4 regions of the Paenibacillus sp. NPDC101420 genome follow, and region 3 is predicted to be linked to each of the others. Evidence: riboswitches for the same ligand, from Rfam matches in the RefSeq annotation. Region 3 holds a riboswitch; each other region holds the start of a gene.
The links. A riboswitch is a leader RNA that binds a small molecule or an ion and turns the genes downstream of it on or off. The one in region 3 is predicted to bind cyclic di-AMP.

Region 1: it holds a riboswitch for cyclic di-AMP, as region 3 does, so the genes downstream of both, ACQKMP_RS30330 (C40 family peptidase) here and ACQKMP_RS29970 (3D domain-containing protein) in region 3, are expected to answer to the same signal.
Region 2: it holds a riboswitch for cyclic di-AMP, as region 3 does, so the genes downstream of both, ACQKMP_RS19855 (hypothetical protein) here and ACQKMP_RS29970 (3D domain-containing protein) in region 3, are expected to answer to the same signal.
Region 4: it holds a riboswitch for cyclic di-AMP, as region 3 does, so the genes downstream of both, ACQKMP_RS22555 (alpha/beta fold hydrolase) here and ACQKMP_RS29970 (3D domain-containing protein) in region 3, are expected to answer to the same signal.

The regions. Positions count from the first base shown of each region.
Region 1 is NZ_JBNNSE010000015.1:23,789-26,997, forward strand. Features, by position in the region: gene ACQKMP_RS30320 (M1 family metallopeptidase) at 1-530, shown strand, start outside; gene ACQKMP_RS30325 (hypothetical protein) at 542-1,372, shown strand; cyclic di-AMP (ydaO/yuaA leader) riboswitch at 1,587-1,725, shown strand; gene ACQKMP_RS30330 (C40 family peptidase) at 1,779-2,207, shown strand; cyclic di-AMP (ydaO/yuaA leader) riboswitch at 2,567-2,708, shown strand; gene ACQKMP_RS30335 (C40 family peptidase) at 2,714-3,205, shown strand.
Region 2 is NZ_JBNNSE010000004.1:438,231-441,439, forward strand. Features, by position in the region: gene ACQKMP_RS19850 (hypothetical protein) at 1-303, opposite strand, end outside; cyclic di-AMP (ydaO/yuaA leader) riboswitch at 437-602, opposite strand; cyclic di-AMP (ydaO/yuaA leader) riboswitch at 1,023-1,212, shown strand; gene ACQKMP_RS19855 (hypothetical protein) at 1,403-1,813, shown strand; gene kdpF (K(+)-transporting ATPase subunit F) at 1,946-2,023, shown strand; gene kdpA (potassium-transporting ATPase subunit KdpA) at 2,036-3,209, shown strand, end outside.
Region 3 is NZ_JBNNSE010000014.1:11,109-14,317, reverse strand. Features, by position in the region: gene ACQKMP_RS29970 (3D domain-containing protein) at 114-1,277, opposite strand; cyclic di-AMP (ydaO/yuaA leader) riboswitch at 1,559-1,788, opposite strand; gene ACQKMP_RS29965 (TatD family hydrolase) at 1,986-2,756, opposite strand; gene ACQKMP_RS29960 (HD domain-containing protein) at 2,868-3,209, opposite strand, start outside.
Region 4 is NZ_JBNNSE010000005.1:476,066-479,274, reverse strand. Features, by position in the region: gene ACQKMP_RS22570 (endo-1,4-beta-xylanase) at 1-362, shown strand, start outside; gene ACQKMP_RS22565 (Nif3-like dinuclear metal center hexameric protein) at 474-1,268, shown strand; gene ACQKMP_RS22560 (hypothetical protein) at 1,353-1,526, shown strand; cyclic di-AMP (ydaO/yuaA leader) riboswitch at 1,748-1,932, shown strand; gene ACQKMP_RS22555 (alpha/beta fold hydrolase) at 2,039-2,848, shown strand; gene selD (selenide, water dikinase SelD) at 3,002-3,209, shown strand, end outside.

The DNA of each region.
Region 1 (3,209 bases), on a different contig from region 3:
AGCGCCAAGTAGGCACTAAGGCAATGAACAGCATCATGTCCACTTACGCACGTAAATTCCGTTTCCAGCACCCCACTACGTCTGATTTTCAAAAAGTCGTTGAGAAGGTAACCAAAAAATCATGGCAGCCTTATTTCGAAGATTATATTTATGGTGGTGGTGCTCCTGATTTCTCAGTAGATACGATTACGATTAAAAAGAATGGCAACAGCGATGCTCAGAGCTATGAATCCATAGTAAAGATTACAAACAAAGGGAGCCATTACGTTGACGTTCCCATTAAATTCACATTCGCCGATGGCTCTGCTACAGAGCGGGTCTGGAGCGGTGAAGGAGCAGAGACTACATTCCAATTGTTAAGCGATAAGCTTCTTCTCTCTGCTGAGGTTGATCCTGAGCATACCATTCTGTTAGAAAACAAGCATCTTAATAACTTCAGACTGGCGGAAATAGAGCCGAAAACGCTCTCCCGCTGGACATTAAGTGTAACTAAACTAGTTGAAACCGTGCTCGGAACTCTTGTCTGGTGAGGTGAATGATTGTGAGAACATCGATAACCCGCGGCTGGCAAAGCATGAAGGAGCAATTTTATATTCTGATTCTGCTCTTCATCTACCGACTGCTCTGGGGCTACTTTATGTACGGCTTCATCCGGTCTGCTATCGTTCCAATTCTACTGCGTTATCCAGATAAAGACGCTGGAGGCAGCGGAATGGGCAGACTACTCTATTATGTCGAAGGGCAGTTCAACTTGAACACAGATCCTGCGATACGTACTTGGTTATGGATGTTCCTAGGGCTTGTTGTCTTACGACTGCTACTCTCCCCCTTCATAAGGGCAGGATTACTGCATGAACTCCATCAGGAGCGAAAAGGAGAGCGTGGCCTGTTCTTTTTTCCAGGTATGAAGCTTTATGGATTTCCAGTGTTTATCTTCAGTCTAATCGAATGGGCGCTGGCTCTACTTCCGTTATACTGGCTTGCTCCAAAAATGTACGGGCTATTCTTGTCCTCCTTTCTGAACTACTCTTTGTTACTTCATCTAGTTCCATACGTATTGGCATGGCTTATATACATCTTTATCGTGCGCCTGTTCCTTCTATATATGCAGTTTGGGTATACCAGCGGCACGGGGATGTTCTCCTCCTTATTCATTTGCTTGAAGTCGCTGATTCCGGCAATAGGAATTTCAACCATACTTGGTGCAGCAGGCCTGATCCTTTTGCTAGTGTGCGGAATAACGGGTATCTTCTGTCCTGGCCTACCAGCACTTCTTATTCGTCAACTTTCATCACTGCCCTCAACACTCTTCAAAATGTGGGGAATTTCAGCTCAATATCATCTATGGCACAGTAAAGCATTTCCACAATAATTTGAAGCTTTACAGAACATAATATAAGAGTCCCGGTTCCTAAATCAGGAGCTGGGACTCTTTCGCGTTATAGACAAATTATGAGGATTTGCAAAATCGTAAAGACTTTGTTACAATAAGTCCTGTTCCATTGGTAACAAGTTTGTAATCATTTGAAACGATTTCTACATAACTTCATGTATTTGTCGTAGTCATGTCGATAATTCACTATCTGGTGCATAAAACGCCGAATTCCTTGCACCGGGAAGTGGGGGAACCATATTTTGGGTGAATTGATCTCGCTTTGCAGTGATCATAGGGGAACCTTCTACCGAATCCTTAAGCTAACCTCACAGGCATTGGAAGGGGTACAATTTTTTTGAAGAATTTAAGAAAAGCATGCGTCGCTGCGGCGCTAGGACTTGTGATGGCGTTCTCTATTGGTGGAGGAAGTGCCTTTGCAGATTCTAAGATGGACAGTGTTATTTCAAAGACAATTGGAGTTGCCTATAAAACCGGAGGCACTAGCACTGCCGGGTTTGACTGTTCTGGATTTACTACGTATGTATTCAAGAAGGTGGGTCTTTCTTTGCCCCGTACTTCAAAAGCTCAATATAATGTCGGAACTCCTGTAGCTAAAAGTAAATTACGTTCAGGTGACCTAGTTTTCTTTAACACATTGGGCAACGGCGTATCCCATGTCGGCATTTATGTTGGAAACGGAAAATTCGCACAATCATCATCTTCATATGGCGTGACCATCACTTCACTTAGCCAATCCTACTGGGCCAATCGCTACGTTGGTGCTAAAAGAGTAATGAGTACTTCCTCATATCAAGCTATAGCCTACGATTAATACTTCCCCACAACTATAACCTCACAATTACATTATATAGACCTGGGTTTGATTATTGACTTAATCGAATCCAGGTTTTCTTTTGCCTTATTATATTCTTTACACCTCTTGAACGGACTTTAAACACTTTTATTTGATAAAAATTTCAATAAATATAAAAATTAGTTTAATATTATCGCTTACATATACATTTTGTCTTTAAAAAAACGAATTTTTCTGCATGATTATGTTAAAAACGATTGCCAAGCGGCACTCTGTTTGTTACAATAACTGCAGTAAGATTTTAGTAACATTTTTGTAATCATTAAGTTGTTATTTACAAAGGTTTTGTCATGTATTGATTACAAGCTATTCCTAATCAACAGTATCAGCCGAGTTTCCTAACTATTAGGAAAACGGGGGAACCAACTTTGGGTGAATTGACCTCCATTTTTAGAGGGGTCATAGGGGACCTTCAACCGAACCCTTAAGCTAACCTCGTAGGCATCCGGAAGGGGTATAAACTTTTGAAGAAGAAGCTAGCAGCAGCAGTACTTAGCTTTTCCATTATTTTCACCATCGGAGCAGGAAGCGCTTTCGCGGATTCCAAAATGGATAAAGTGATCGACAAGACCATCGGAACTAAGTACGTATCCGGCGGCATCTCCACAAATGGATTTGATTGCTCCGGATTTACAATGTATGTATTTGATAAAATTGGTATAAACCTACCACACCAATCAGGTTCCCAGTATCAAATGGGTACTGCTATCTCCCAAGATGATTTAAGATCTGGAGATCTTGTATTCTTCAATACAAGTGGTAAGGGTGTCTCCCATGTCGGTATTTATGTCGGTGAAGGCAAGTTTGCACACGCATCTTCCTCCCGCGGTGTAACGATTAGCTCCCTGAGTGATAGCTACTACGTGAAACGCTACATCGGTGCTAAACGAATTATGAGCACAGATGCTTATCATTCTGTTGCTTCTGAGACAGAAGATAATGATGATGTTCAATAAGTAA
Region 2 (3,209 bases), on a different contig from region 3:
GTCTTTCCACGGTTCCTTAAAAGCGGTGAGCCACGGAAAACGTTGGTGTGCTGACCAATCCTGCAGCTGTTGCTTTTCTCGGATATTTTTATATATTTCGTATATAATTGTTCGGTCCATACAGTATTCACAGGTAGATGGGCTGCTGAAATGGCGAAGTGATTCAATCTGCTTCTGACCAAAAGCATAGCCGACAATAGTTCTGTGATGATCCTCTTCGAACCACAACGCTCCAAAGCAAACATAATTTAGACTTATCGGCTCAAGTAGCCCTTGCTGAGTTCCCCAATAATAGTGTTTCATTTCTTTCACCCCGTCCAGCATGCTATCACCCTATAGATTCAGGTAACGCAAAAACCGCAGCAAGAGGAGGACCTCTGCTGCGGTTTTGGAATACAGGTATACACACACCTGTGCCAAAGCGTGGCGGATCAAGGGTCTCTCTCTTTACGCTTACGAGGTTAGCTGTCGGATTCGGACGGTGAGAGTCGCCCTACCTATGTGAGACTTGAACAGTCTCCTTCGGATTCACCCCAAGTAGGCCATGTGGCCTGATGGTTCCCCCGTTCCCTGCAAATGCAGGAACTCAGCGTTGAATGTATTTCGTGAAATAGATTCAACCCGAATCATACTCTTTTCAAGGTGTTTCTGTAAAAACAGAAAGTGTTCTTTTGAGCGCAATTTAAACCAAATCCTGCCTACTACGACGAAAAAGGGAACCAAATAGGTATTTATTGCGAGTTATCGGGCTTCTTCCTCGCTTAATCTCGCTTTCTTGTTTCCTTTCTTATATAGGCGATTTTTGGTGATTTCACTAATCGTGGTGAATAAAATCACATGGTATGACCGTTTTTCGCTAATGGATTGAAACTCGAGTAAACAAGAGATATAGAGAGATTGGATATCAAGTAAGCGCTATCCAATGCGAAAATAGTTTTTAATTTGCATTATTTTGGCATCAATCAGGTTTTACAATACTTCCTGCATAAGGGTATGATTACTCCTGTTTCAACAACAATCGAATATTTGATCCGCTTAATTTCCGATAAGGAAAGCGGGGGAACCAACAATCGGCAGACGATGTGAGAGTCGGAAGCCGGTTATGGGGTGAATCCTGTAGAAGATGCCAGTGAGCTCGCATCTATACAGGTAGGGCGACTCTCACCGCCCGAATCCGACAGCTAACCTCGTAAGCGTATGGAGAGAGGATGAGTGCAATGTGACCGCTAGCGAGCCACAGAGGAGAATCCTTTGTGGCTTTTTGCTGTGCTTTTTTAAGCAAAGCATTTATGGAAAACCTCACGAAGAGGTCGTTATATTCATCATTAGCGGTAGCTTTTCTTTCAAGATCAGGGTGATCAAGCTCTGATCTTACAAGCAAAGCATTTGAGGAGAATAAGAGATGACAGATCAGAATGAATATGTACTGGTATGTGCGCCAACGAAGGCAGGCGAACATTTTATTAAGCTTCTAAAATTCAGAGGCATTAAGATGGCCGGATTGACCAACAACTTGCCTGAGAAGGCCCTACTCGAAGAGATGGGGATTGAACAAGTCGTTCTAGTTGATACCCGCCATCAGAATACTTGGTTTCGCCCGCCGTTTCCGGTAGGCCGGGTATATCTGTTCGAGAGCAGCTTTACGTTATGCTGCCGTTACATTCAGATGTGCCGTACCTGGACGACACAGCCGATTTTTGTAATTACAAGCTCAATAAATCCTAGATTGGTCTATAAAAGACTTGGCGCGAGTTATGTAATCTATTCCCACAGCGGTGATGCTGATTTTCTGGTAGATAGATCACCTCATTAAGGATAAAAGAAGGAGTGCGGAAGATATGATGGATCTGTATATGGTGGCTTCGTTAGCTGTAATTTACGGGTTATTTTATGGATTTATGCGCTGGTGTGCAGGTGTAGTTGAGGATACGGGGAGGGATAAGCTGTGATTCTAGTAATCGCTGTTACCCTACTGCTGTTTATATATCTGGTTTATGCATTGATTCATCCGGAGAAATTTTAAGGAGGGGCATTCATGGGCATTTTGCAAATTGTTACTGTAATCGTAATTCTCATCTTGCTGGTTAAGCCGATGGGCACGTATTTATATTATGTGTTTTCTAATGAACCGAACCGTACGGATCGATGGTTTGGAGGTATGGAAAAAGGGATTTTTAAGCTGATCGGCCTGAAAAAACGGGACGGTATGTCCTGGAAGAAGTATGCGCTCAGCTTTGTTTTAACGAATATCGTACTGGTTACTTTCAGCTATATCTTTCTTCGATTGCAGCGGGGTTTACCGCTAAATCCGAATGGAATTGCGGATATGGAACAGACGCTTTCGTTCAATACGGTGATTAGTTTTATGACTAATACAAACCTGCAGCATTACAGCGGGGAGACGGGACTTTCGTATTTTTCACAAATGGCTGTCATCACGATGATGATGTTCACGTCTGCAGCGAGCGGATTTTCTGTTGCGGTTGCCTTTGTCAGAGGGATCACAGGACGGAAATCAGTCGGGAACTTCTTCGAGGATTTCGTTAAAGCACATATTCGTGTATTCATTCCTCTAGCTCTGCTGGTTTCATTGGTACTGGTAGGACTACATGTGCCGCAAACACTCAAACCATCGCTTGAAGTCACTACACTAGAGGGGCAAACGCAACAAATTGCTATCGGTCCAGTAGCTTCTCTGGAATCGATCAAGCATTTGGGCACCAATGGTGGCGGCTTCTTCGGAGCCAATTCATCGCATCCTTTTGAGAACCCTAATCCACTTACGAACGTGCTAGAGATTCTCTCTATGTGGATGCTGCCAGCTTCGCTCCCTTATATGTACGGATTGTTTGCCAAGAACAAACGTCAGGGCTGGGTAATTTTTACCGCAATGATGACCTTGTTTGTTCTGCTATTAAGCCTAAACTTCTATGCTGAATCGAAAGGCAATCCGGCGATCAATGCACTAGGAATAGAATCTTCACAAGGTAGTATGGAAGGTAAAGAGGTGCGCTTCGGCATACCGCAGTCTTCCTTGTTTACTTCAGTAACAACCGCAGCTACGACAGGTAGTGTTAACAATATGCATGATACGCTGACGCCGCTGGGAGGCATTACGCCTCTTGCACTGATGATGCTCAACAATGTCTTCGGTGGTAAAGGTGTCGGACTGATCAATATGCTGATGTATGCGATTCTGGGTGTCTTCC
Region 3 (3,209 bases):
AGAATGTATAAGTGATGAGCGGTTGCTCTGCGATCAACGAAATGATCATCTGGCGTTCCTTAACGGTTATCATCACTATAGCTTATCAAAGAATAATTTGCAAAAGCTTCAGCCTAGTTTAACTCCGGCTTCACAGGTCCAATCACATAAACGGTACGTGATTTACGTCCGAAATTACGCACATGGCTCAGTGAATCATAATAGACATCTACTTTATTGCCTTTAATGGCACCGCCAGTATCTTCTGCTCGGCGGAATCCAAGCCCCTCGATATATACCCACCAGCCAATAGGAATTACATTCGGGTCTACCGCAATTGTACGACCTTCCGTTACGCGTGTTCCGGAAGCAGTTTTGTTACCAATACCTGGCTCTTCTGATGAATAAGCTGTCATGGAGACGTTCTTAATCATCTTCTTGTACTCAAAGTCTACGCCAGCCTTGCTTGTGACATTATTAGTCTTAGCGCTAACCTTAGCCGTTTTTGAAGTGGTGTTTGATTTGGAAGTTGTTGTAGTCTTAGCTACAGCCGGCTTAGGAAGTGCTTTGGTACCAACGGCAATAATCTTATCTTTCGTTACCGTTTGTACTTCCTTACCAATCATGCGCATAGAGGCCAGTTCTCCGTCTTGGTAGATCTTCTCAATATGCTGAATCATGACGCCTGGTTTGCCTGCCTGTGCCACTCTAACTGTTCCCACAGTAAGGGAGGGGTCTGCTGTCTTGATGACTCTGAAGGGTAAGTTAGTTGTTCGCTGTACGGTCTGTTTGTTGATGCGAACAATCTTAACCTCCATGTTTGCAGAAATGGTGGTGTCTAACGAAGGGAAAATCTTATCATGACCTTCTAGGGTAATGCCCATTTTCTCAATTGCTTTACCAATTGTGTCCTCGGTCGTATATAACGTTTTTGTTGCTCCATCCGCAGTAAGACTAATTTTCTGCGCACGATTGATAACGACACGGTCACCGTCTTTTATTTCATCACTCAGACCTAAAGATAGTTCATCATGCGGCTGCAGCGAAATTTGCTCTTTCTCCAACACATCACCAAGAAGCGCTTCCCGCGTTTCAAGCGTCTGTGTTTGCCCGTCTATTACTAAAAATAATTGTTTGTTACTTTGACCGTGTACGTACAGCAGAATAAGTAGCGCGATAGCGACTGAAATCACGCCTGCAAGTAAAAGTACGCGAGTATTTACTTGCTCCCACCGTAATGCGAAAGACCTGCTGGATGACTGCGAATCATGGGATACTTCTGGTTGGAATACGCCCATTCTCTCCATCCTCCTTACATAGCCCCGTCGTCAATTGTATATCATGAGGACTGAATTCCTTTGACGAAACTATTTGAGATTGTCACAGGACACGCACGTAATAACTTAGCGTCTCCTGCTCATGGATCGCCTGCTCGGCACAGCTACTCCCACCCCTGTTATATAACAGTATGTGGGCAACATTCTATTTATTCAAAAATAAAAAAGCCTAAAAAGAGTTCAACTGAGGACTCTTTCGTGGCTTCTCCAATATCAGAATAGAGAATGCTTGTGCACGAGGTTGCCTCTCTTACTTGCGCTTACGGGGTTAGCTGTCGGGTTCGGACGAAAGAGAGACGCCCTATTTCAGGTCACCCGCTCATGGCGGTTGCCCTTAAATTCACCCCAAAGACCACGTGAAGAAATCAAATACTGTCCTACGGCACGTCTAAACCGTATTTAAAATACAGGCATGCGGTAGGTCAATATTGGTTCCCCCGTTCTCCATACGGAGACTCAGCGAGACGATCCATGAATCAATGGCTGTCACTATAACACAGCTCACATCACTGAAAAGATGATATCCTGTTTTGATGCATGTTGTAAAGGACGATTCAACCACGTTTACGCAAAAATATGGTTAAAATATTGTAATATTCAGCCGTTTTTATATTAAAAAAGTTTAATATATCGGCCATTCTCTATTTTTCACCTGTTTTGCTCCCGTTTTCACTCAATCCCAAATCGTTCCAGTGCGTTCGCATACGTTATTTTAGCCAATTCTTCCCATGTTAACCCTTTAATTTCAGCTGCTGCCTCTGCTACAAGCTTCACATGAGCGCTCTCATTTCGCTTCCCGCGGAAGGGGTGTGGAGTCAAATATGGAGCATCGGTTTCGATCAATAATCGGTCTAGTGGTGTCTGCGCAAGCACTTCTTTTGGCACTCTTGCATTTTTGAACGTAATGGGTCCTCCAAAGGATAAATGAAAACCAAGATTCAAGCACATTTTAGCTGTTTCCCAGCTTCCTGAGAACGAGTGCATCACGCCTCCAACCTCATTTGCTTTTTCCTCCCGTAAAATCCGTACAACATCCTCATGTGCATCACGATCATGAATACAAATCGGCATATTTAATTCACGGGCTAGTCCAATTTGCTTGCGAAAAACTTCATGTTGCACATCCTTGGGAGAAGTATCCCAGTAATAATCCAGTCCGATTTCACCAATAGCCACTACTTTTTTATGACTGCATAGAGAAGCGATCCAATCGAGATCTCCTTCTTTCATATCAATCGCATCCTGAGGATGCCAACCCACTGCCGCATAAATATAATCATAAGATTCCGCCAGCTTCATCGTTGAGGGAATCGTCTCCCGATTAAATCCGATATTAATCATCTTGCTAACTCCTGCTTCTACAGCACGAGCGATAACTTCTTCGCGATCCTCGTCGAATTGAGGTGCATCCAGATGCGTATGTGTGTCAAACAGAAACATTTTAACCCTCACTCCTTGTTCTTTTTTTAATATAAGACAATATAAGTTTCACGCTATCCGTGATATCTTATTTTTCTACTCTTCCTGTCAAAAATCCCATATTTTCTTGTATTATTTTGCAAAAATCTCTGCAATAGAAGCAGGCAATCGCGTAAGCGCATTTCTTAACTTATCCTGAGGAAAATAAAGATGATATCTTCCACGGTGAATGCCGCTAATAGAACGCACAATATCCGACACCTCTGAAATTTCCCGCAGATGATCATGCCGATCAAGCAGCAGAATTTGTTTATTGTCAAAAGCTTCTCCCGGACGGAACACATCATAGGGCAGATCTGTCGGAAAATCAATCTCCAAATCATATTCTGGGTGAAGTCCCGCTGCCGCAAAACTGCTGCGAATTTCAGTAATCATATCTGTATCGAGATTCTCCACCTCAACATATTTATAAAG
Region 4 (3,209 bases), on a different contig from region 3:
ACGATCCTAGTCTGGATGATATTCGTGCAGCGATCGAAAAATATGCATCGTTAGGACTTCAGCTCCAACTGACAGAGCTGGATGTATCCATGTTCCGTTTCGATGACAAACGAATGGACTTAAAGACAGTACCTGCTGAGCTGCTCGAGCTTCAAGCAGATCGATATGAAGCGATGTTCGCACTGCTGAGAGAATACCGGGACGTGATTAGTTCGGTCACGTTCTGGGGAGCAGCGGATGACTATACCTGGCTGGATGATTTCCCTGTTCGTGGGCGGAAGAACTGGCCGTTCCTATTCGATGAAGGGCATAAGCCGAAGCCAGCTTTCCATCGAATTATCACCTCTGCCACGAAATCATAGAGTGGGCAAGCTGCTCAAATAATGAACTGTGAACCCGTCCTTATATCGATTAAGGGCGGGTTATTTATACGTTGATAGATTAGTAGAATAGATCTCAAAGGGCGGATTAAAGTGAGCGTGACAATTAGAAGGATTCTGGAAGATTTAATAGGAGCCATGGAACAGATAGATGGGACTGTGGATACTCTTAAGCCGGGGAATCCAGAAATGGTGATTACAGGGATGGTTACGGCATTTTGCGCTACGCAATATGTTGTGGAGCGAGCGGTTGCTATGAACGCCAATTTGTTGATCACACATGAAGGTGTGTTTTACAGTCATCATGAGACGAGTGAGTGGTTAGAGGATGACCCTATTTATCTTGCGAAACTGAGTTTAATCGAGCGTTCTGAACTGGCTATTTTTCGTTATCATGATTATTGGCATAGGCATCAACCAGACGGGATCATGGTGGGCTTGCTACGAGAGCTTGAATGGTCAGCCTATGTGGTTGAGCAGCAATCGACTGCTACAATCCTATCGATTCCAGCTATGACGGTAAGTGAAGCGGCACAGTATATAAAAAGAAAGCTAGGTATCTCCTATTTACGTGCTGCCGGAGACGTATCCCAGATATGCAGACATGTGGGGATATTAGTAGGTTACAGAGGAGGTGGGACGATGGCTATTCCTCTTTTTAATCAGCACAATCTTGATTTAATTATTGCTGGCGAGGGCCCCGAATGGGAAACTCCAGAATATGTGAGGGATGCTGTCCACCAAGGCAGATCAAAAGCGCTGATTATGTTAGGTCATGCGGAAAGTGAAGCTCCAGGAATGAAATATTTAGCTGAAGTTCTGGCACAGAAATACCCAATGATTCCTACTTATTTTATTGCTGAACAACCGGTCTATCAGCTGGTTTAATTCGTATAAACCGAAATGAAGAATAAATTTGCATATTATGGAGAAAATGATTGGAAACTAGGTCACTGAGAAAGGAGTGTTTCAATGGAAATTCCTTTGGAGGCTGATGAAGTGTTAAGTCGTATCAAAAAGCTTCAAACCGATGGAAGCTCGATCAGCAAAAAACAAGTGAAGCAAAGCGATCCTGATCTTATGAGAAGTGCGCTGTTCTTTTTTCCGAGCTGGGAGCATGCATTGAAAAACGCCGATCTGTTGTAGCCATATGATTGTATAACGAAGCCGAGTGGTTCAGGGATTGATCTCTGATGGCCGCTCGGCTTTTTTTAGATATATTGAGTAAACAAGAGCAAAAGAAAGAGAAAACGAAGTGTATGCTCAATATGAAATGAAAAGCATGGCTTTCAACATTATTTTGCCCACGGCTCAACTTTACAAGAAACCTTACACGGAGTATGATTCATCACATAACTGACAATTACATAAGAAGTCCGCTTAATTTCCGTTAAGGAAAGCGGGGGAACCAACAACTGGGAACCAGTGTAACAATCGGTACTAGTTATGGGGTGAATCCTGTTCCAGGTGCATAAATGCATCCATGCAGGTAGGGCAACTCTCACTGCCCGAATCCGACAGCTAACCTCGTAAGCGTATGGAGAGAGGATGAATGGCGTATTTGATGATGAATAGCCACAGAGAATCCCTCTGTGGTTTTTTGCTGCGTTAAAAAGCAGATATAGTTGTAGAACCTATCTATGAAAGAGGTGTTAACTTTGCCTATTGCTAAACTGAATGGAACTTCGCTCTATTACGAAATCAATGGAACAGGGGCTCCGGTTGTGTTTATCCATGGACATGGATTAACACATAGTATGTTCAAGCCACAATTGGAGTATTTTTCTGATAAATATAAAGTGATTCTGTGTGATTTACGGGGGAATGGCAAATCAGGTGAATTACTGCAGGCCCCAAACGAGATTATTGAAACCCAATGTCTAGATATAATAATGCTATTGAATGATTTGGGTATTCGTGAGGCTGTTTTTGTTGGGAGTGCCTATGGGGGGCTCGTCGTTCAGCATATTGCGAAACAATATCCAGAGCGAGTAAAAGCGATTGTTGTCGCGGATAGCTTTTGTAGAAGTCATGCGTCAACGATAATCGGTAAAATCCAGCTTATGGCTGCTTATTGTAGTTGGTTAATGTATTACGCTCCAAGTGAGCTTGTACTGCCTTCGATTCGTATGATGTACCGGGAACGCTGGAATCTGGCTTATAACGAGATTAGAAGAGGACTTCTCGATAAACGTCCACGGGAATTGTATCGGCAAAGGCTGGCTACGAGCCATGTGGATTACACTAGATGCTTAAAGTCTTTTAAGCGTCCCGCCTTATGTATTGTAGGTGACTTTAGTGAATTTGGAGTTAATTGTATGAAGGATATGGTGTCTCAGCTGCCACATGCTCAGTTAGTGATCATCCCTAACGCATTAGATCCTAGTAATCTGTGTCAGCCGGAGAAATTTAATGCTATACTTCAGCGGTTTTTGGAGAAACAGCAGGAAACTCAGCAGATTAGTTGATCTTAGTGGTAAGTGAGAAATGAGAGGCGTCCCATAGCCGGGGAGTATGTACTGGCTACGGGGCGTTCTTCTGTATGTCTGTATTTTGTACAATGCTGTCTACTGATGTAAGATTAAAGATATTCGATATTAACTATCTAAAGGAGCTGAGTCATGATGTCTCAAGCCGAAACCATAAAATTGACCTCATTATCTTCAAAAGGGGGCTGCGGCTGCAAAATCGGTCCCGCCGATCTCATGCAGGTTATTCGCAGTCTACCACTAACCGTTCCTAATCCGGATCTACTTGTAGGTCTGGATACCAGTGATGACGCTGGGGTATATCGATTAAGTGATGATCTAGCGTTAGTGCAAACTGTTG